Linked DNA regions of Chitinophaga varians. The protein of the gene in region 1 interacts with the protein of each later gene in a pairwise test. Links are inferred from orthologs where the notes say so. Each region holds a gene or a part of one and is shown on either strand. Other genes may lie near its edges. The genes, in order: ligA and leuS.

What was found.
Region 2: the proteins of ligA (region 1) and leuS interact in binary tests that used the Escherichia coli proteins (3 or more experiments, as listed by UniProt). The link is inferred for Chitinophaga varians from one-to-one orthologs.

The regions. Positions count from the first base shown.
Region 1 is NZ_JABAIA010000001.1:3,199,012-3,210,177, forward strand. What follows is about bases 4,839-7,763. They hold ligA (NAD-dependent DNA ligase LigA), read right to left. Parts: upstream 7,392-7,763; coding sequence 5,286-7,391; downstream 4,839-5,285. Other genes in these bases: HGH92_RS13180 (nucleoside deaminase), read right to left, coding at 4,841-5,281; HGH92_RS13190 (NUDIX hydrolase), read left to right, coding at 7,557-7,763. Outside these bases: HGH92_RS13150 (DUF1080 domain-containing protein), read left to right, coding at 1-752; HGH92_RS13155 (superoxide dismutase), read right to left, coding at 829-1,434; HGH92_RS13160 (LuxR C-terminal-related transcriptional regulator), read left to right, coding at 1,673-2,377; HGH92_RS13165 (hypothetical protein), read left to right, coding at 2,676-2,885; HGH92_RS13170 (SPFH domain-containing protein), read left to right, coding at 3,081-4,013; HGH92_RS13175 (acetyltransferase), read right to left, coding at 4,128-4,799; more of HGH92_RS13190, read left to right, coding at 7,764-8,276; HGH92_RS13195 (methylmalonyl-CoA mutase family protein), read left to right, coding at 8,955-11,166. UniProt on the Escherichia coli protein: DNA ligase that catalyzes the formation of phosphodiester linkages between 5'-phosphoryl and 3'-hydroxyl groups in double-stranded DNA using NAD as a coenzyme and as the energy source for the reaction.
Region 2 is NZ_JABAIA010000001.1:3,447,513-3,459,096, forward strand. What follows is about bases 3,015-6,357. They hold leuS (leucine--tRNA ligase), read right to left. Parts: upstream 5,981-6,357; coding sequence 3,215-5,980; downstream 3,015-3,214. Other genes in these bases: HGH92_RS14155 (hypothetical protein), read left to right, coding at 3,015-3,143; HGH92_RS14165 (cell division protein FtsX), read left to right, coding at 6,244-6,357. Also shown: HGH92_RS14135 (peptidoglycan DD-metalloendopeptidase family protein), read right to left, coding at 1-362; HGH92_RS14140 (prolipoprotein diacylglyceryl transferase family protein), read left to right, coding at 407-1,189; HGH92_RS14145 (radical SAM protein), read left to right, coding at 1,182-2,588; HGH92_RS14150 (hypothetical protein), read left to right, coding at 2,598-2,864; more of HGH92_RS14155, read left to right, coding at 2,886-3,014; more of HGH92_RS14165, read left to right, coding at 6,358-7,116; HGH92_RS14170 (DUF3098 domain-containing protein), read left to right, coding at 7,148-7,429; HGH92_RS14175 (undecaprenyl-diphosphate phosphatase), read left to right, coding at 7,509-8,303; HGH92_RS14180 (alanine dehydrogenase), read right to left, coding at 8,377-9,594; tRNA (adenosine(37)-N6)-threonylcarbamoyltransferase complex ATPase subunit type 1 TsaE, read right to left, coding at 9,635-10,072; HGH92_RS14190 (heavy metal translocating P-type ATPase), read left to right, coding at 10,204-11,584.

The DNA.
Region 1 (11,166 bases):
CTGTGATGTCATGCGGCGGCGGCGCTACCAAAGAAGCAAAAGATTCAACAGTCGTAAAGGACTCGGTGATAACTGCCGCTCCCTCTTCAACAGCGGTGGACACTACCGCCATTACTGCTCTCAGCGATGCTGACAAGGCTGCCGGCTGGCAACTGTTGTTCAATGGCACCAGCAAAGATGGCTGGCGTGGTTTCAAAAACAAACCCACAGAACCATGGATAGTGGAAAACGGCGTGTTGCACTGCCTGGGCAGCACCACCGATAAAAGTGATAAACGTGGCGACCTGATCACCAATAAAGAATACGAAAACTTTGAACTGACAGCCGACTGGAAGCTGGCGCCTAAAGGCAACAGCGGTATCCTGTACATGGTGACAGAAGAGTTTGATGCGCCTTACCTGAGCGGTCCGGAGTATCAGATCATTGATGATAACAACTTCCCGGAGAAGCTGGAAGACTGGCAGAAAACCGGCGCCAACTATGCCATGAACCCTCCGTTGGTGGCTGCTTCCAATCCTATCGGACAATGGAATACCACTAAAATCATCGTGAACAAAGGACATGTGGAACACTGGCTGAATGGTCAGAAAACAGCTGAATATGACCTCTGGACAGACGAGTGGAAGAAACACAAAGCAGAAGGCAAATGGAAAGATGCCAAGGGCTACGGAATGTCCAAAAAAGGCCACATTGCGTTACAGGACCATGGCAGCGAGATCTGGTTCAAGAACATTAAAATCAAAGAACTGTAACAGGTTGTACCTGCTATAAACAACAAACCCCGCCACATGATGGCGGGGTTTGTTGTTTATAGCGCTAAAACGTTTATTAGATAGCAGCTTCGTATCTTTTGTTGATAGCGTTCCAGTCAACCACGTTCCAGAAAGCATTCAGGTATTCCGGACGGCGGTTTTGATATTTCAGGTAGTAAGCGTGTTCCCATACGTCAACACCCAGGATAGGAATGCCTTTAACTTCAGCAACGTCCATCAGCGGGTTGTCCTGGTTAGGTGTGGAAGAAACTTCCAGTTTACCGTCTTTCACCAGCAGCCATGCCCAGCCGGAACCGAAGCGGGTAGCGCCGGCGGTGTTGAACTTCTCCTTGAAGGCATCAAAAGAGCCGAAAGTGCTGTTGATGGCTTCAGCCAGTTTACCAGTAGGCTGGCCACCTGCATTAGGAGCGAGGCTGGTCCAGAAAAAGCTGTGGTTCCAGTGGCCACCGCCGTTGTTTCTTACAGCAGGGCTGATTTTCCCAGCATTTGCCACCAGTTCTTCCAGGGATTTGTTCTCATTCTCAGTGCCGGCAATCGCTTTGTTCAGATTGTCAACATATGCCTGATGGTGCTTACCGTGGTGAATTTCCATCGTCAATTTATCAATATGCGGCTCTAACGCGTCGGTAGCGTAGGGTAAGCTCGGGAGTGTAAATGCCATAACTCTTGTTTTTATTGGGTTTGAAAATATTATTTACAGATAGTCGCCAAATTTACTGCCAATCCGTTAAAAATCAATTTCAATTTTCAATTACTAAATTAGGCCCTGTCTGATGCTGTGTCATATGGAAAATTATTTTATATTTACATAGACTCGGTTTAACAGGACGTAACATCAGACATGTTTTTTCGTATGTGCCTGACAGTTGTTTACCTATTGTTTGTTTAAAACGTATAGTATGCATACAGGCTCGGACTTAGGGCAAAACCTTTCCCTCACCGCCTTGCAAAAGGAAAATGAGCAGCTAAAAGATCGTCATCAATGGTTGGAGAACATTGTAAACAGTGTCCCTGCCATGCTTTATTGTTATGATAACAATAACAAAACCATTACGTGGTGCAACCATTACCTGGCAGCAGCATTTGGCTATACTCCTCCGGAGATGACCGGTTTGGGGATGGATTTTTTCCGGCATATCATGCATCCGGACGACTTTAAGATGGCGAGCGTAGCTCAGCAGTCATTTATTGACAACAAAAGCCATTTCGGCGGCGTGGCCCGTATCCGTAAGAAGGGGGACACCGACTACCGCTGGCTTCTCGGGATGGAAGTGCCTTTTACGTGGGACAACCACGGGAAGGTGAAAGAAATCATCTGCGCTTTCCTGGACCTTACCAATGCCATTGATACCAATGCCCAACTGACAGTGGCGCTCAATGAGATACTGCGCCGGCAGAATGAAAACCTGCTGAACAAGCTCACCCCGCGCGAAAAAGACGTGCTGGGACTGGCCGTGCAGGGCCTTAATAACAAAGAGATCGCCAACTCTCTGAATTTAAGCCGCTATACCGTAGAGACCCATCGCAAAAATATCCGCCTGAAACTGAAGGTGCGTAATACCACAGAACTGGTGGCCATTGCCCGGAAGATAGGTTTTCAATAATATTCTCAGATGTTAAAATAATATCAGTTTTTTCTGTTTTAGCATTGATTTTTCATGGCCCTCAGCATTTACCATTAAGGATGAAAAATATATTATTAAATTGTATATTATTGATTGTCAACCATTATCGGTGCAAAAAGTGCAAATTTTTTATTGCTAAACTTTGCTAAATTTTCATAAAAATACCCAAGCTTGGGTATTTGCTTGCTTTTGTATCTCCACTAATTTAGTGAATCAAAAAGAAGTATGTTTTTTAAACATCCGGACATGATTATTGGCTGAAATACCCCCTATCACTATGATAACCGAGGAAAGAGCATTTTATATCTTACAACTGGACCAAACTGCCACCGCAGAAGAGATCGTGGAGCGTTATGAAAATCTGAAGGACCAGTACAGAAAGATCAAGGACGAGACGGAAGATCTGAGGACACGGCTGGCCTACCAGCTGAAACAAATTGAACTGGATGATGTGTTCATATACTTCAGAAGAAAACAACGGATCTGATTAACGCAGCTTTTTATAATTTTCATTCATTGTCTTTTTAAGCTCAGTTTTTCATCCATTGTTTGTCTTCAAACAAACACCCTCAAAATTTAACCTGCTTTCAGCTTGCCGGTATTCCCTTGCCCTTCCCGAACATTGTGTTTTAATTGATTATATTTAGGCCATCAAACCCTACCCTAACCAAAAACACGCATTATGAATGTATTTCTGATGATCCTGGGATTTCTGGCACTGATAGTAATCTTATCTTCTTTTGTGACCGTACAGCAGGGCAATGTGGCTATCACCACCATTTTCGGTAAGTATAACCGGATTTTGTTCCCTGGCCTGAACTGGAAAATCCCCCTGATTGAAAAAGTTTTTAAGAAAATTTCCATCCAGAACAGATCAGTGGAACTGGAGTTTCAGGCCATCACGATAGACCAGGCCAACGTTTATTTTAAAGCGATGCTGTTGTATTCCGTTTGGAACCAGGAAGAAGAAACCCTGAAAAACGTAGCCTTTAAATTCATGGACGAGAGAAGCTTCATGCAGGCGCTGGTACGCACCATCGAAGGCTCTATCCGTGGATTTGTGGCTACCAAAAGGCAGGCGGAAGTACTGGGCCTGCGTAAAGACATTACAGAACACGTAAAGGAACAGATAGACAAAACCTTGGAGGAATGGGGCTTCCACCTGCTGGACCTCCAGATGAACGATATTACATTTGATGAAGTGATCATGAAGTCCATGGCACAGGTGGTGGCGTCCAACAACCTGAAAGCTGCCGCCGAAAACGAAGGCCAGGCACTGTTGATCACTAAAACCAAAGCTGCCGAGGCAGATGGTAACGCTATCAAAATTGCCGCGGAAGCAGAACGTCAGGCCGCACAGCTGCGCGGTATGGGCGTGGCGCTGTTCCGGGAGGAAGTGGCCAAAGGTATGACTACCGCTGCCAAAGAGATGCAGCAGGCCAACCTCGATACCTCTGTGATCCTCTTCTCTATGTGGACAGAAGCCATCAAAAACTTTGCGGAAAATTCCAAAGGCAACGTAATCTTCCTCGATGGTTCGTCTGAAGGCATGGACCAAACCATGAAACAGATGATGGCGATGAATAAACTGATGCAGAACCAGAACCAGAAATAATAATTACGAATTACGAATTACGAATTGAGGGCTGTCTATTGGCGTAGGTTACTAGTAACTTTTCCAATAAACAGCCCTCAATTCGTAATTCGTAATTCGTAATTTGTAATTGAATCAGAGATATTTGTCTCCCGCCTTGCGTTCTCCCATGTTACGGGCAGGCACTCCATACCAGATACTGAAAGGCGGTACCGGTTTGAGCACTACGGCGCCGGCGCCAACGATGCTCTGTTCACCAATGCTGATACCATGTTTTACCACCGCGCCAATGCTGACAGCTGTATACGCGCCGATGGTCACATTGCCGCCGGTCACTACCCGTGGGGCTACGCTGGCATAATTGTCCATATGGCTATCGTGGTCTATGGAGGCAGCGGTGTTGACAATACAATGATTACCGATAACGGTGTTGGTATTGATCACAGCATTGGCGGCAATTATATTACCATGGCCGATGTTGGCTGTATTGGATATTACAGCGGAAGGATGAATGGCATTGATGAATTCGAAAGAAGGCATGATGGCCTGTATTTTGGCCACCACCTGGCTGCGCACCCAGTTGTCCCCGATGCCGACAATGCCGCCTGTTATCTGATGTGCGGCCATCAGTTCGGGCAGGTCTTGTTCCCCTCCCAAAACGGTGAGGTCACCAAAGCATACGGTCCCTTTTTCCCTGAAGGCATCAATAAACCCTGTTACCCGGTAACCGGGCATCAATGAAAGGATATCTGCTACGACCCTGCCATGGCCGGATGAGCCGATGACAACGATGTTTTTTCTTTGCATAAATTCCGGTCTCTCAATAAACGTTTGGTTCAGAAATATGGTTAGCGTTTTTGTTCAAAAAAGGTTTTCATCAGTTGCAGGCTTTCTTCTTTGCAGGGGCCTGCTTCCAGTTTTGTTTTGGGATGGAAGGGCGACCGTTCGCCGGTGGCGCGCCGGTAGCTGTTTTTGTCGTCCGCGGCTGCATAAACGATGCGGCCTATCTTGCTCCAGTACAGGGCGCCGGCACACATCAGGCACGGCTCTACGGTGACATAGAGCGTGGCTTCCATCAGGTACTTGCTGCCCAGCGTGTTAAAGGCGGCGGTCAGTGCGATCATTTCCGCATGAGCGGTACAGTCATTTAACCGCTCTACCTGGTTATGCCCGCGGCCAATCACCTGGTTATTGAGCACCACTACGGCGCCGATGGGCACTTCTCCGTCTTCAAAAGCCTTGTGCGCTTCTTTCAGCGCCTGCTTCATATAGTAAGTATCGTCAATCATAATCCTATTTAATCATCTCGAGGAACTCATCTTCCGTGATAATCCTGATGGTGTTGATTTTCTTTGCTTTCTCCAGTTTGCTGCCGGCGTCGTCGCCTACCACCAGGTAGTTGAGCTTACTGCTGACGCCGCTCATGATTTTGCCGCCCTGTTGTTCTACCATTTCTTCTGCCTCGCTGCGTTTCAGCTTATGCAGCGTACCGGTGAAGAGGAAGGTTTGATCAGCGAGATTACCGCCGGTATGGCGTTCACTCTTGGTATTGGTCATGTTGATGCCCAGCGATGCCAGTTTCTCCAGCATATGAATGTTGTCATCATTGGTGAAGAACGCGCGGATGGAGCCCGCAACTTTAGGGCCGATATCTTCCAGCGCCAGGATTTGTTCTTCTGTCCAGTGGCGCAGGTCCATGATGTTGGTGACAGCGTTGGCCAGTGTTTTGGCGGTTGTTTCGCCCACGTAGCGGATACCGAGGCCGAAAATGAGGCGGTGCAGAGGCTGCGACTTGGATTGTTCGATCGCTGTTTGCAGGTTGCTGAGCGATTTTTTGCCAAAGCCTTCCATGGCGCCAATCTTTTCGAAGTCCAGTTCATAGATGCCGGGAATATCTTTCATGAGGCCCTGGGCATAGAACTTACGGACGTTGCTTTCCCCGAAACTTTTGATGTCCATGGCATCTTTGCTCACGAAGTGGATCATCCGTTCCACTACCTGTGCTTCACAGTTGATATTAGTGCAGCGCAAAACGCTTTCCCCTTCCGGTTTTACGAGTTGATCGTTACAAACGGGGCATTGCGTGGGGAACACGATATCCTTTTCTTCTCCGGTACGGAGGTCGGCCACAGACTTAACGATATAGGGGATTACGTCGCCGGCTCTTTCTACCAGCACCATATCGCCCAGTTTCAGGTCTTTCTCCCGGATAACGTCTTCATTAAAAAGAGAGATGGAAGACACCGTGACACCGCCGATATGAACAGGGTCTATCTTGGCCACCGGTGTGATGGAGCCGGTACGGCCCACCTGGAATTCCACTGCGCGGAGGCGGCTGGTAGCCTGACGGGCTTTGAATTTATAGGCGATGGCCCAGCGGGGGTGGTGGGTGGTCATTCCCAGTTTGTCCTGCAGGGCATAGTCATTTACCTTGATCACCATACCGTCGATTTCGTAGGGCAGGTTGTCGCGTTCTGCTTCAAACTGAAGACAGTAATCGATGACAGCCTGAACGCCTTTCACTACTTTTTTCTCTTTGGCAGGGCTGCGGAAACCGAGAGTGGACAGGAGGTCCAGGGTACCGCTATGTGTTTTGATGGCATCCGGTTCCTGTTGACCTGTTTCCATGGTATGATAGCTCATGTGATAGAGAAACGCTTCCAGGCCACGTTTGGCCACTTCGTTAGGGTCTACCATGCGCAGTGAGCCCGAGGCGGCGTTGCGTGGATTGGCCAGCGGGGGCAGGTTTTCAGCGATACGTTTATCGTTGAACGCTTTGAAGGTGTTTTTATTGATCAGCACTTCCCCGCGTATTTCTATCTGATGGATACCATATTTGGAAAAGCTGGCGGACAGCGGGATAGAGCGGATCTGGCGGATGTTGGTGGTAATGTCTTCACCGGCGATGCCATCACCGCGGGTGGCGCCTCTGGACAGCCGGTCGTTCTCGTAAATAAGGGAGATGCTGGCACCGTCGAACTTAGGTTCTATACAGTATTCTATTTCCTGTAATCCTGCGGCCTCCCTGGCTTTGCGGTCCCAGTCAATGAGGTCGTCCGCATTGTAGGAGTTCTCCAGGCTAAGCATGGGCACGAGGTGCTGTACGGTCACAAATTCTTTGGTAAGGCCTTTGGCCACACGCTGGGTGGGAGAGTCGGGACTGATCAGATCAGGATGTGCTGTTTCCAGTTTTTTCAGCCAGGCAAAGAGCTGGTCGTACTCATAGTCGCTGAGTATGGGATCACTCTGTACATAATAACGCCAGTCATTGTAGGTAATGACCCGGCGTAATGCCTCCAGGGTTTCGTCAATGGAATGGAGCAATGTTTGTTGCTGTTGGTGCTTCAGCAGGTCTTTGGCCAGCTGTGCCAGGGTTATTTCTATTTCCTTTGTGTACATAATGCTTGATACTGAGCTGTAAAAATAAACTTATCTTTCCGCTTCGCTAAAACAAAGCAAAAAATTCGGTCTTTTTGCTTTTAATGTCCCGTTTTTTTCTTTCATTTGAATTATGATTGCCTTATCACAAGGTTTAAGACGATAACAGTAATTCCACGCATTTTTATGATGTCTATGTACACCAAAAACATCAATACTCACCTTGTTGAGATTAAGAGTTATTTCAAGGTTGCCATATCGGTAGATTGTGTCATTTTCGGGTTTAACGGAAATGAGCTGAAAGTGCTGCTGATAGAGTCTGACCTGAAGGAATATAAAGGGAAATGGTCATTGCTGGGAGATGTGGTGCGGCCGGACGAAGAGCTGGACGAAGCTGCCTACCGGGTACTGAAAGCACGTACGGGGCTGGATGATTTGTATATGGAGCAGGTGCAGACATTTGGCGCGATCAATCGTCACCCTGCAGGCCGCGTAATCACAGTAGCGTATTATTCGCTGGTGAACATCGAACATGTGGAATTGAAAAAACATAATAACGACCTGCACTGGCATTCGGTAAAAGACCTGCAAAACATGGCGTTTGACCATAAGCAGATACTGGACACGTGCCATGAGCGCCTGAAACAGCAGGTGATGGTGCAGCCTGTCGGTTTTAACCTGCTGCCCAAAAAGTTCTCGCTGCGTGAGCTGCAGAACCTCTATGAAGCTATCCTGGACGTAGAGCTGGACCGTCGTAATTTCCGGAAGAAGTTCCTGTCTATGGACCTGCTGATGGACCTCAATGAGGAAGAAGAGGATGTGCCGCACCGTCCTGCCAAACTATACAAGTTCAACTTTGATAAATATGACCAGCGTAAAAAACGCTACCTGGGTATTGGTTTTTGAGCTCCCGGTGTAGCCAGCAGACAGTCAGTGAACACATGATACCGGTCATTATTTTGACATGATATTTTTTTAGCCCTCCGGTGGATATCCACCCAGATTCCTGTTAATATATATGTCGATGAAATCCTTTGCCATGAAGGATTAAGCGCGTTATGCCCCGTGGCGCGGAGGTTTGAACTTATTTCTCCATAAAAAGAGAAAAAAAGTTTGTTTTTAACAAAAATTTAAGTAAGATTGTGTAAAATATACACACCTTGAAAATAAGGGTGGGATGAAAACCAGAATTTAAATCGTATTTGTACGTTTTTGCCATTAAGTCGGAGTTAGATATTTTCCATTTATCAAGTATGCCAGAAAGAAATCAATAAAGTATTTTATCAATAGTTTGATTTTATAGTTCCACGTTATGAAACAAGAAGGCCGCTGAGCACTTTTGTAAGTGTCTTATTTTCTACGCTTTCCCTTGTACAGTGGTTTGTACAGGGGAAAGTTGTTTTAGGGAAAAACTAACCCATTCCGGATATGCTTAAATAATTTGCAACAGGAATCTTTTTCCGTTTGATCTCTTCTAAACCCCTGTTACTCCTGTATTTCAGGCAGTTTTTCCGTAACTTGCATAGCTCGCAAAGATTGGTAATCCGGCAAAGGACAGCTCCTTTGTGTGAAAAAGAATCTCATATGTCATATACACCACAACATAAGGTCCGCATTGTAACCGCAGCAGCACTGTTCGACGGGCATGACGCCGCTATCAACATCATGCGGCGTATCATGCAGGCCAAGGGCGCCGAAGTGATCCATCTGGGACATAACCGCTCCGCTGCGGAAATAGTAGACTGTGCGGTACAGGAAGACGCACAGGGAATAGCCGTAACCTCCTACCAGGGTGGGCACGTGGAATTTTTTAAATACATGTATGACCTGCTGCAGGAGAAAGGCTGCGGACACATTAAAATCTTCGGTGGCGGTGGCGGCACCATCCTGCCTGCTGAAATAGAGGAACTGCACGCCTATGGCATAGCCCGCCTGTATTCCCCTGATGATGGCCGCCAGATGGGCCTCGAAGGCATGATTGAAGATCTCATCAGCCAATGCGATATTGCTGTTACCCCACTGACCAGCGGCGGCAACGTGGAAGACATCCCCCAGCTGAAAAAAAGTAAAAACCCGAAAATCATTGCCCGCGCTATCAGCCTTGCGGAAAACGACATGCCGGTGGCACTGCTGAGCGGCGCCAAAGCCCGGAGAGCCGTGACCGTAGATGCCGAAGAAGGGACACATATCACCAGCACGCCGGCAGACAAAACCTCTCCGGTACTGGGCATCACCGGCACCGGTGGTGCGGGTAAAAGCAGCGTGACAGACGAACTGGTACGCCGCTACCTGACCCATTTTTCAGATAAGACGGTGGCCGTTATCTCGGTAGACCCATCCAAGAAAAAGACCGGCGGCGCCCTGTTGGGCGACCGTATCAGGATGAACGCCATCCACCACCCGCGGGCCTATATGCGTTCCCTCGCCACCCGCGAGAGCGACAAAGCCATCAGCGAACATATCCAGGAAGCCATCGATATCTGCAAACTGGCAGGCTTCGATTTTATCATCCTCGAAACATCCGGTATCGGTCAAAGCGATACTGCTATCACCGACTACTGCGACGTGTCCCTCTATGTGATGACACCGGAATATGGTGCGGCTTCACAGCTGGAAAAAATCAACATGCTGGATTATGCAGATGTGATCGCCATCAACAAGTTCGACAAAGCTGGCGCCCTCGATGCCCTGCACGATGTGCGCAAACAATATAAACGCAACCACACCCTGTGGACGGCCAAAGATGAAGAGCTGCCGGTGGTAGGCTCTATCGCCTCCCAGTTCAACGATGCAGGCATTAACCTGCTTTTTGAAAGGGTGATGGAAAAGGTAGTGGAGAAAACCGGCGCCCCCTTCGGCCCGATGGCGCATGAAAGCCTGAAATCCACCACTACCAAATCACAGATCATTCCGCCTGCCAGGGTACGTTACCTGGCGGAAATCGGCGAAGCTATCGCCGACTACAGCAAATGGGTGGATGAACAATGTAAAATCGCCACACAGCTCTACCAGATTGCCGGCGTAATCGCCATCGATGCTGCCAAAGCCCCGTTGCTGGCCGATATCCAGACGAAGCTGTCCGAAGCGCTCCATCCGGAATGCAAAAAACTGGTGGACGAATGGCCGGCGCTGCTGAAAAAATATGCGGCAGACAACTACGAATTCCAGGTAAGGGACAAGGTGATCAAACTACCACTGTTCACCGAAAGCCTCAGCCATAGCCGCATTCCGAAGGTAAGTCTGCCTAAGTACAACGACTGGGGAGATATCCTGCGTTGGCAGCTCACTGAAAACCTGCCGGGAGAATTCCCGTATGCTGCCGGCGTATTCCCGCTCAAACGCGAAGGCGAAGACCCTACCCGTATGTTTGCTGGTGAAGGCGGTCCGGAAAGGACAAACAAACGCTTCCACTATGTATCACTCGATCAGCCGGCCAAACGCCTGTCCACCGCATTCGACAGCGTAACGCTCTATGGGGAGGACCCTGCCGTGCGTCCGGACATCTACGGAAAAATCGGAAACTCCGGCGTAAGCATCGCTACAGTAGATGATGCTAAAAAGCTGTACAGTGGCTTCGATCTCTGCGATCCGAAAACATCGGTGTCTATGACCATCAATGGTCCGGCGCCCATCCTGCTGGCCTTCTTCATGAATGCTGCCATCGATCAGCAGTGTGAAAAATATATCCGGGAAAATGGACTGACCGAACAGGTACAGGCCACTATCCGGGAGAAATTCAAAGACCATCCGCTGCCGCATTATAACGGCGACCTGCCTGCCGGAAACGACGGTCTGG
Region 2 (11,584 bases), 250 kb from region 1 along the record:
TGGTCATTGAAACGGAAGCTGTGCACATGCCCTTTCAGCGGTGCAGACACAGGCGTGCCGGAAGGGCCCCATACATCGATGCCCAGATGAAGCCTGCGCGGCTCTTCTCCGGCATCAAAATGCGGGCTTACGGCATAGATGGTGCGGTGCTCATTATAACCGCCGATGCCCAGCCGGCAGCCGCCGGAGGCGAGGGTACGGGTAATGTAACGGCAGAACCGGTCTATATTGTTCAGCACAGGTTTGGTGAGGGTCGTATTATTGGCAGTAAAGTCCATGACCAGCAGTTGTTCGTTGGGCTGGAGCAGGGTAATCACCGGATGGAAGGCGGATTGGTGTTGTTTTAATACCTCCTGTAACATATTTTGTCAGCTTAAACTGTACATCTAAATATAAATATTAATTTGTGTATAAAATAATCAGTTGCCCCGTGGTGTATCCTGTCTATGTGTCTGTTGCTTCTCTTCATCTTCCGTTGCATGTGATAACGGAGACGCTGGGCATGTTCATCGGTTTCCGGTATTTCCTGTTCCTGCGGCGGCGCCAGGGCGACCAGGTAGACAGTAATAACCGCATCTGGTCTGTTATTGGCGCTACCTTTGGCGCTTTGTTGGGCAGCCGTCTGCTGGGCGCACTGGAGAACCCTCCCGGGCTGTTACATGCTGCGAATCCACTGTTATATATCTACCAGAATAAAACCATTGTAGGTGGACTGCTGGGAGGATTGATAGGGGTGGAAACTATCAAAAAGCTGGTAGGAGAGCGTCAATCAACCGGCGACCTGTTTACTTATCCGCTGATACTGGCCATGATCATTGGCCGTATAGGTTGTTTCAGCATGGGCATCTATGAAGAGACTTACGGAGTGCCCACCGCTTTGCCATGGGGGATGGACCTGGGAGATGGCCTGATGCGGCACCCGGTGGCATTATATGAAATTGTTTTCCTGTTGACGCTGTGGCAGTTGCTACGTATGGTGAGCCGGCGTTACCGGCTGGTGAGCGGCGCCCGCTTTCAACTATTCATGATCGGATATTTATTATTCCGTTTCCTGCTCGATTTTATCAAGCCCGGCTACCGGTTTCCTTTTGGCCTTGGTGCTATACAACTGGCATGTCTGGCCGGACTGATTTATTACACCCCCGTTATTATTTTCCCATCACGATTAATTGAGAAACAATATGCCTGAGAAAAATTACACGTATTACGACTTTACGGTAAGCATCTGTAGCACTTGCCTGCGACGTGTAGACGCGAAAGTTATATTTGAAGACAACAAGGTATTTATGGTGAAGAACTGTCCCACGCATGGAAGGGAAAAAGTACTGATCGCTACAGACATCGACTACTATAAAAATACCCGGAACTATAACAAACCTTCGGAAGCACCGCTGAAAACCAACACCCGCACGCATTATGGTTGTCCATATGATTGCGGGCTTTGTCAGGACCATGAGCAGCATTCCTGCCTTTCGGTGATTGAAGTGACGGACCGCTGCAATCTTACCTGTCCTACCTGTTATGCCATGTCTTCACCTCACTATGGGCGGCACCGTACGCTGGAGGAGATAGAGCGGATGCTGGACATCATCGTGGATAATGAAGGCCAGCCCGACGTAGTGCAACTCAGCGGCGGCGAACCGACTATTCATCCACAGTTTTTTGAAATACTGGACATCGCGAAGCGGAAACCTATCCGCCACCTGATGATCAATACCAACGGGATACGTATTGCGAAGGACAAGGAATTTACCGCCCGGCTTGCAACGTACATGCCTGACTTTGAGGTGTACCTTCAGTTCGACTCCTTCCGGCCGGAAGCGCTGGAACGCATGCGGGGAAAAGATCTGACCGAAACCCGTAAACAGGCGATTGAAAACCTGAATGAAGTCAATCTCAGCACCACGCTGGTGGTGACGCTGCAACGTGGCGTCAATGAAGACGAGATGGGAAGCATCATTGACTATGCCCTGCAACAGCGGTGCGTAAGGGGCGTTACTTTTCAGCCGGTACAGGTGGCGGGCCGCACAGATGATTTTGACCCGGCTACCGACCGTATAACGTTGACGGAAGTACGTCAGCGAATACTGGAGCAGTCGCCCGTTTTTAACGAGCATGATATCATCCCGGTTCCCTGTAACCCGGATGCACTGGCCATGGCCTACGCGCTGAAAATAGACGGAAAGACATTCCCGCTCACCCGTTTTGTGGACCCGGCCGTATTGCTGAACAATAGTAAAAACACCATTGTATATGAACAGGATGAGAAGCTGCACCAGCATGTGCTGAAAATTTTCAGCACCGGTATCTCCACGGACGCGGCAGTTTGTGATATGCAGTCACTGTTGTGCTGCCTGCCACAGATACAGGCGCCCGGACTGGATTACAACAATCTGTTCCGGATCGTGATCATGCGGTTTATTGATGCATATGACTTTGACGTGCGTGCCATTAAAAAGTCCTGTGTGCATATTGTACATAAAGACGGCCGGATTATTCCGTTTGAAACGATGAACCTGTTTTACCGGGATGATAAAGAAGCCTATCTGAAAACATTACAGGAGGAAAGAGAATCCGTTCAGTCATAAACGTTATATATGAAACCTTTTGTTCAAAAGCTGTTGTGGATGTTGGGAGTACCACTGTCAATTGCTTTGGTGATGGCGCTCTCCGGCGATGAAGGAATCCTGGGTGCCGGTTTGCTGCTGATGTTTGTGGTGGCTGCTTATTTCGTGGTGGGTGTATTGCTGGCTGTATTTTCCCGGCCAAATGCGGAAGCCGGCAAGGCATTGGTGCTGGCAGCGGGTATTATTATGTTGGTAGGGTTGTCTACCTGTGGACTTATCTTGGCCGGAGTTCACTAGCCATGTTTAAAAAAGATGCTTATGCGCAACTTCTGGTGGAAGACCGGTTACCTTGCTGCTATACCATTGCTGATTTTTTTCATAGCGTTGGGTATCGGCAGAGGTGATAACCTGGAGGCAGCAGGGATCCTATTAGGATTGCTGGTATTGGCTTATGGCATTGTAGGCGTGATGTTGCTGATATCGGAAGACAAGGAGGAGGGGCTGGCATTGCTGTTGTCTGGGTTTATCATTATGCTGGTGGCTTTTATCACCGGATGGTTTATATTGGGCATCTAAGTGTATTATAAAGAAAAAGCGCGCAAGGCCATGGCTTTGCGCGCTTTTTTTGTCGGGAGATGATTATGTGATTATATTACCACGTTGATCATTCTGCCTTTTACGATGATTACTTTTTTCGGTTGTTTGCCATCAAGCCATTTCTGCACTACTTCGCTGGCCAGCACTTCTTTTTCGAGCGTACTGTTGTCTGCATCCAGCGGGAGGCCCATTTCAGTACGGGTTTTACCGTTTACCGCGATGGGGTAGTTAAAGGTGCTTTCTTTGGTATAGCTTTCATCGTACACCGGATAGGCGGCGTCGAGGATGCTGGTGGTATTGCCTAACAGTTGCCACAGTTCTTCAGCGAAGTGCGGCGCATAAGGAGTCAGCAATATCAACACTGGTTCCAGGATGGCGCGTTTGCTGCATTTCAGGGTGGCCAGTTCGTTTACACAAATCATAAACTGGCTGACAGCTGTATTATAAGAGAAGCTGCTGGTATCACCATCAATTTTGTTGATGGTTTTGTGCAGTATTTTCAGCTCTTCCGGCGTAGGAGCGTCGTTGGTGACAATGAGCCCTTTGTTTTCGTCTGCAAACAGGCGCCACAGCTTTTTGAGGAAACGGTGTACCCCTTCAATGCCTTTGGTGTCCCATGGTTTGGACTGTTCTACCGGTCCGAGGAACATTTCGTACATGCGGAAGGTATCTGCGCCGAATTTGTTCACCAGATCATTCGGGTTGACAGTATTGAACAGGCGTTTGCTCATTTTTTCCAACAACACGCCGCATATATATTTCCCATCTTCCAGGATGAAGGTAGCATCAGCGTAATCAGCTTTCCATTTTTTGAAGGCTTCCAGGTCCAGTTCCAGGCCGTCTACGATATTCACGTCTACGTGCAGCGGATCTGTTTCATACTGGTCTTTCAGGCCATGGGAAACAAACTGCTGAGTGCCGCGGATGCGGTATACCAGTCTGGAGCTGCCGCCAATCATTCCCTGGTTGATCAGTGATTTGAAAGGCTCATCGAAACCGATGTGGCCCAGGTCGTAGAGGGCTTTGGTCCACATACGGGAATAGAGCAGGTGCCCTACGGCATGTTCAGTACCGCCAACGTACACATCTACCTGGTTCCAGTAATCGGTGGCTTTACGGTCGGCGAAAGTGGTGCTGTTATGCGGGTCCATATAACGCAGGAAGTACCAGCTGCTGCCGGCGTAGCCGGGCATGGTATTGGTTTCGCGTTTTACATTGGGCGCTACGTTTACCCAGTCGGTGATGTTGGCCAGCGGGCCTTCTCCTTCTTCGCCTGGTTTATATTGGTCTACATGCGGCAGTTCCAGCGGGAGGTCTTTTTCATCCAGCGGGTAGGCCACGCCGTCTTTGAATACGATGGGGAATGGTTCGCCCCAGTAACGTTGGCGGCTGAAGCCGGCGTCGCGCATTTTAAAGTTGATCTGGCGTTTGCCGATCTTCATTTCTTCCAGTTTGTTGATCACCGCTTCCATGGCTGGTTTCATGTCCATGCCATCGAGGAAGCCGCTGTTTTGCAGTTTGGCGTCCTTGGTGGGATTGGCTTCTTCGCCGTTGAACGCGTCCCCGATGATGTTGGTGATGGGGATGTTGAAGTGGCGGGCGAAGCTGAAGTCGCGCTGGTCGCCGCAGGGCACGGCCATTACGGCGCCGGTGCCGTAGCCTGCCAGCACGTATTCTGCGGTCCATACCGGTATTTCGCGGCCGTTGAGCGGGTTGATGGCGTAGGCGCCGGTAAAGCAGCCGGTGATTTGTTTCACGTCTGCCATACGTTCCCTTTCGGAGCGGCTTTGTACGTATTCGAGGTATTTGTCGATGTCGGCTTTTTGTTCTGCGGAAGTGATCTGTTGTATCAGTTCATGTTCCGGCGCAATTACCACGAAGTCCACGCCGAAGATGGTGTCCGGGCGGGTGGTATATACTTCGATGGTGTGGCTGGAGCCTTTCAGGGAGAAGGTCACTTCGGCGCCCTGGCTCTTACCGATCCAGTTGCGTTGCATTTCCTTCATGGCATCGCTGAAGTTAACGGTTTCGAGGCCCGTGAGCAGGCGATCGGCGTATTCGGTGATACGCAGGAACCACTGGCGCATTTTCTTTTTCACGACAGGGAAGCCGCCGCGTTCACTCACACCGTTGATCACTTCATCGTTGGCCAGTACGGTGCCCAGGGCAGCGCACCAGTTCACTTCGGCATAGTCGAGGAAAGCGAGGCGGTACTGCATCAGCACTTCCCGTTGTTCCTTTTCGGTGTAGCTTTTCCATTCGGCAGCGGTAAAGGTCCGCTGGCGGTCGCCCGGACAGGCATGACGGCTGTTGCCTTCCTGTTCGAAGATGGCGGTCAGGGTGCTGATAGGCTCTGCTTTGGCGTTGAGGCGGTTGTACCAGCTCTCAAACAGTTGCAGGAAAATCCATTGTGTCCATTTATAGTAAGACGGGTCGCTGGTATTTACTTCACGGTCCCAGTCATAACAAAAACCGATATTGTCCAGCTGTTCGCGGAACGCTTTGATATTCTGGGCGGTGGTCACTGCAGGGTGCTGACCGGTTTCCAAGGCATATTGTTCCGCTGGCAGGCCGAAGGCGTCGTATCCCATAGGATGCAGTACGTTGAAGCCTTTTAGCCTTTTATAGCGTGAATAGATGTCCGTTGCAATATAACCCAGCGGGTGGCCCACATGCAGGCCCGCCCCGGAGGGGTAGGGGAACATGTCCAGCACATAACATTTGGGCTTGGGGCTGTCATTGCTTACCTTATAAGCGTGGGACTCCTTCCATTGCTGTTGCCATTTCTTTTCGATTGCCCTGAAATTGTATTCCATATCTCAATGTAGATGAGCGATAACCATCAGGATGTAAAACAATACATCCGGGGTTTTGCGCGTTATCAGTTATAAATTTAAAACCGGTTGATGCCGTTTCGGCAAAATAATGTTAAAAATATTAATACAGCAATGACATCCCCCAACATCTTTATATATTGCCGTTTTCTTAACATATATTGCTGCCGGTGACAGGTTGGACTGGCAAAATTAAACACATAACTACTAATTTTTATTATTTTCGCCGATAAACTGCAAGATTAATGGCGCAATCCGGGAAATCATCAGCAAAGAAGTCTAAACCGTCCTATATCTACTCCATTATCGGGGTAGCGCTGGTATTGTTTTCGTTGGGTACACTGGGCCTGGTGGTCATCCATGCCAGCAAACTCAGCAAGTATTTCAAGGAAAACATTGAAATTCAGGTGATTCTGAGAGATAATGTGAAAGAGAACCAGGCACTGGCCCTCCGTGATTCCATTGCTCATAAACCGTATATCAAATCCATTGAATACGTATCGAAGGATGTGGCGGCAGACCGCTTTAAAAAGGATTTTGGCGAAGATTTCATCCAGCTGTTGCAGTACAATCCGCTGTACGCCAGCATCAATATCAAGGCCAACGCCAACTATGTGAACACAGACAGCCTGAAGGTCATCGAAAACAATCTCACCCAGCAGAACATTGTCCGGGAGATATCCTATCAGCGCAGCCTGGTGCAGAAACTAAATGAAAACGTCAATAAAATAGGGATGGTGATCCTGATTATCAGCTGCCTGCTGGCGCTGGTGGTCATCTTCCTGATCGATAATACCATCCGTCTGGCCATGTTCAGCAACCGTTTCCTGATCAAGACCATGCAGATGGTGGGTGCTACCCGCTGGTTCATCGCCAAGCCGTTCGATCTCCGTAGTATCGCCAACGGCGCTATCAGCGCGCTGATAGCCATCGCCGGCCTCGTGGGCATCCTGTCCTTTGCTGACAAAGCGCTGCCGGAGCTGAACGGATTACGTGACAACATGATGATCGCCCTGCTTTTCCTGGGCATGATCGTAGTGGGCATCGCGATCTCCCTGTTCAGTACCCACCGCTCTGTAATGAAATACCTGCGGCTGAAACTGGACGACCTTTATTAATGCAATATCATCATCTTAACAAATAAACACTATGGCTAAAGAAACGCTCAGATCAACTGTGACAAAAGATACCCAGGTGACCGACAGCCGGCCTATCTTTCCTAAAGAAAACTACAAGTACATGTTAGCGGGGATTATAGTAGTTGTGATCGGATTCCTCCTGATGATGGGTGGAAACAGCAACGATCCCAATACATTCGATGTGAATGAGGTGTACAGCTTCCGTCGTATCACCCTGGCGCCCATTGTGATTGTACTGGGCCTGCTGATAGAGGTATACGCCATCATGGCACGCCCCAAAACAAAAGAATAATTTGAGCCAACAATCATATTATAACAGCGATGATGCCCTCATCGCTTTTTTTATCACATTTTAACCATACTTGTTTTTAATGAACTTCTTCCATGCCATCATTATCGCCATTGTGGAAGGGCTGACTGAGTTTCTGCCTATTTCCTCCACAGGGCATATGATTATTGTAAGCTCCCTGTTGGGTATCAACAAAGATGAATTTACCAAACTGTTTGAAGTAGTGATACAGCTGGGCGCCATTCTGGCCGTGGTGGTATTGTACTGGCGGAAATTCCTTGTTTTCGACAAAAACAGGTTTCAGTTTTACCTGAAGCTGGCCGTGGCCGTAGTGCCTGCCCTTATTGCCGGGTATCTCTTCAGCGATAAAATTGATGAACTCCTGGAAAGTCCGCTGACTGTAGGCATTACCCTGTTCCTGGGAGGTATTGTGCTGCTGTTTGTGGACAACTGGTTCCGTAACCCGGTAATTGATTCCGATGAGAAAATCAGCATATTCTCCGCCCTGCGCATCGGGTTTTTCCAATGCCTGGCACTGATACCGGGCGTAAGCCGCAGTGCGGCCTCCATCATCGGTGGTATGCAGCAAAAGCTTACCCGCAGCGAAGCGGCCGAATTCTCTTTCTTCCTGGCCGTGCCTACCATGGCTGCCGCCACAGGGTATAAGCTGCTCAAAGGCAGAGAGCTGCTGATGGCGCATCCGGAAAACCTGAAGCTGCTGCTGGTAGGCAATATCGTAGCTTTTGTGGTGGCCATGCTGGCGATCAAATTCTTCATCGGCACCCTCAAAAAATACGGTTTTAAGATGTGGGGCTACTATCGTATCATCGTGGGGGTCATCATCATTGCCGCCATCCTGATGGGCAAAAAATTATAATTTATTATTCATTATATAGCGAAGCGCCGGTGATATCATATCACCGGCGCTTCGCTTTTATCTTTCAGACCTGTTACCCTTTGACTGCCAGTAACAGTTCCAGGTCAGTATATTTCAACTTGAATTTTTCGCTGAGGTGGTAGTTGGTCAGCGCGCCTTTATACAGGTAGATCCCGTTTCTTACGCCGCGCTTGATCCACACCAGGTTCTCAAAGCCGCCGTCATCGGCAGCTTCCACCAGCAGGGGCATCAGCACGTTGCTGATGGCTTCGGAGGCGGTGCGGGCAAAGCCGGAGGGGATATTGGGAACACAATAGTGTACCACGTCGTATTTCTTGAAGACAGGGTTTTCGTGGCTGGTGATTTCAGAGGTTTCGAAACAACCGCCGCGGTCTATGCTCACATCTACAATCACAGAGCCGGCCTTCATATTGCTGACCATGGCTTCTGTCACCACGATGGGCGTACGGCCGCTCTGCGAGGAGAGGGCGCCTACGGCCACGTCGGCATTGCGTAGTTGTTCGGCCAGCACTTTAGGCTGTATAACGGAGGTAAATACCCGTACGCCTATATTGTTTTGCAGCCTTTTCAGCTTGTAGATGTTATTGTCGAAGACTTTCACGGATGCGCCCAGTGCCATGGCGGTACGGGCAGCGAATTCGCCAACGATGCCGGCGCCGATGATCACCACTTTGGTAGGTGGGATACCGGTAATGCCGCCCAGCAGGATGCCCTTGCCTTTGTTGCCATTGCTCAGATATTGGCCGGCAATAAGCATCACGGCGCCGCCGGCAATTTCACTCATCGCCCTTACAATGGGATAGGTGCCGGCATCGTCTTTCAGGTTTTCGAAAGACAACAGGGTGATACGTTTGTCCATCATCTTCTGCACCTGCAACGCTTTCAGCGCAGCCAGATGGATGGGGGAGATAACAATCTGGTGGGGATGTAACAGCTCTATTTCCTCATCGTTCAGCGGGGCTGATTTAACGATGATTTCTGCCTTAAAGACTTCCCTTTTATCATAAACGATTTCAGCGCCGGCCTCTGAGTAGTCGGTGTCGTAATAGTGGGAACCGTCGCCGGCTTTATGTTCCACCACGATATGATGTCCGTGTGCAGCCAGGATGCTTACCGCGTCGGGCGTCAGGGCAATACGGTTTTCCTGGAAGGAGTTTTCTTTGGGTATACCGATGAATAAACGGGAATTTTTTTGTGGGATATCCAGCGTTTCTTCCAGTGGTGAATAAGTAAAGCCAGCACTCACTACAGGTTTTTGCCTTTGCTCCATAAAACGGTCAATATTGTTTTTCTGTATTTGTAAAGATACACTATTTGTCAGATGCGGAAATTTCGCGCAGCACCCTTTTTTGGTCAGGCAGCACCTCCAGCTGAAGGTGGATGGTGTCCGGTGGCAGGAGGGGAGCTATGACGTCAGGCCATTCCACAAAGCTGATGGCGTCCTGGTAGAGCGTGTCTTCCACACCGGCGCTGATCGCGTCGTTTTCATCTTTCAAACGGTAGAGGTCTAAATGATAAATACGGCGGGCTTTTCCCTGCGGGTCCTGGTAACCATATTCGTTGATAATGGAAAAAGTAGGGCTGGCGGTGGCGTCAGCTACGCCTTTGGCCGCACACAAAGCTTTGATCATCGTGGTTTTACCGGCACCCATGGGGCCATTGAGCGTAAATACCTGCTTATCGCCAAAATAATTCCAGAAAGCACCGGCTACGTCCGGCAGCTGTTCCAGCGTAAATGTCCATTGCATAGGCAAATGTAGCGATTTATGGCTGTTTTTCGCCGCCGCAGGGATATGTTAAATCTATACGCTGTTGCATTAATATTTGACGGACGTAGCGCGTCATAGGGTAATTTTGTAACCGGAAAAAAGGAAACACCATGACATCAGTAAGTTGCAAGGTGGAAGGCATGCACTGCACCAATTGTGCGCTCAGTGTGTCCCGATACCTCGAGAAAAAAGGCATGGAAAATATCAATGTCAGCTTCGCTACGGAAGAGGTGAGCTTCATCGCCCCGGCCGGCGCTGACTCGGCGGAAGTGCTGAATGGTATCAACGACCTCGGTTTCCGTGTGGTATTGCCCGACCAGGCACCGGCCAGGATACCGGTATACCAAACCCTGACCTTTAAATTTTTCTTTTGCTTAATATTTACACTGCCACTGTTGCTGCATATGTGGGTGGACTGGCACTGGCTGCATAACCCATGGACACAGTTCTGGCTTACGCTGCCGGTATTTATCACCGGGCTGTGGCATTTTGGTAAAAGCGCTGTCCGCTCCCTGATGAACCGCATGGCCAATATGGACGTGCTGGTAACCCTCGGCGCTTCAGCCGCCTTCATTTACAGCGTCATCGGCGCCCTGGTAAACGGCAACCCCGATTACCTGTTCTTCGAAACCACGGCCGCCATTATTACCCTCGTCTTCCTGGGCAACCTGCTCGAAGAAAAATCAGTCCGACAAACCACTACTGCCATCACGGAACTGGCCCGCATGCAGGTCACCATGGCCCGCCTTATCAATACCGACCATGGCCATGAACATATCCACGAAATAGACAACCGGACACTCCGCCCGGGAGATTGTGTGCTGGTCAATACCGGCGACAAAATACCGATGGACGGCACCATCTACTGGGGAAGCGGTCATATCAACGAGTCTATGATCACCGGCGAAAGCGACCCTGTCAGCAAAAAAGAAAAAGATAAAGTCATTGGCGGCACTATCCTGGAAGACGGGAGTATCAAAGTATACATCACCGCGACAGGCAAAGACACTGTGCTGTCTTATATCATAGAGCTGGTCAAACAGGCCCAGAGCGATAAACCGCCCATGCAGCGGCTGGCTGACCGTATCAGCGCCATCTTTGTGCCGCTGGTGCTGAGCATCGCTGTCGTTACCTTCCTGGGATGGTATTTTATCGGTCACACTACCTTCGGCACTGCCATGATGCGCAGTATAGCCGTTCTGGTGATAGCCTGTCCCTGCGCGATGGGGCTGGCCACACCGGCAGCAGTGATGGTAGGCCTGGGACGTGCCGCCCGCAATGGCATCCTGATCAAAGGAGGCCATACTCTGGAGCTTTTCAAAGACATTAAACGCGTTGTATTCGATAAAACAGGAACACTTACTACCGGTAAACTGACCCTTCGTCACTATCATACCACGATGGAAGACCTGACTTTCCGTAAAATCGTTTACAGCCTGGAAAAATATTCTTCCCATCCGATTGCCCGTTCCGTGGCCGCTATGTGGAAAT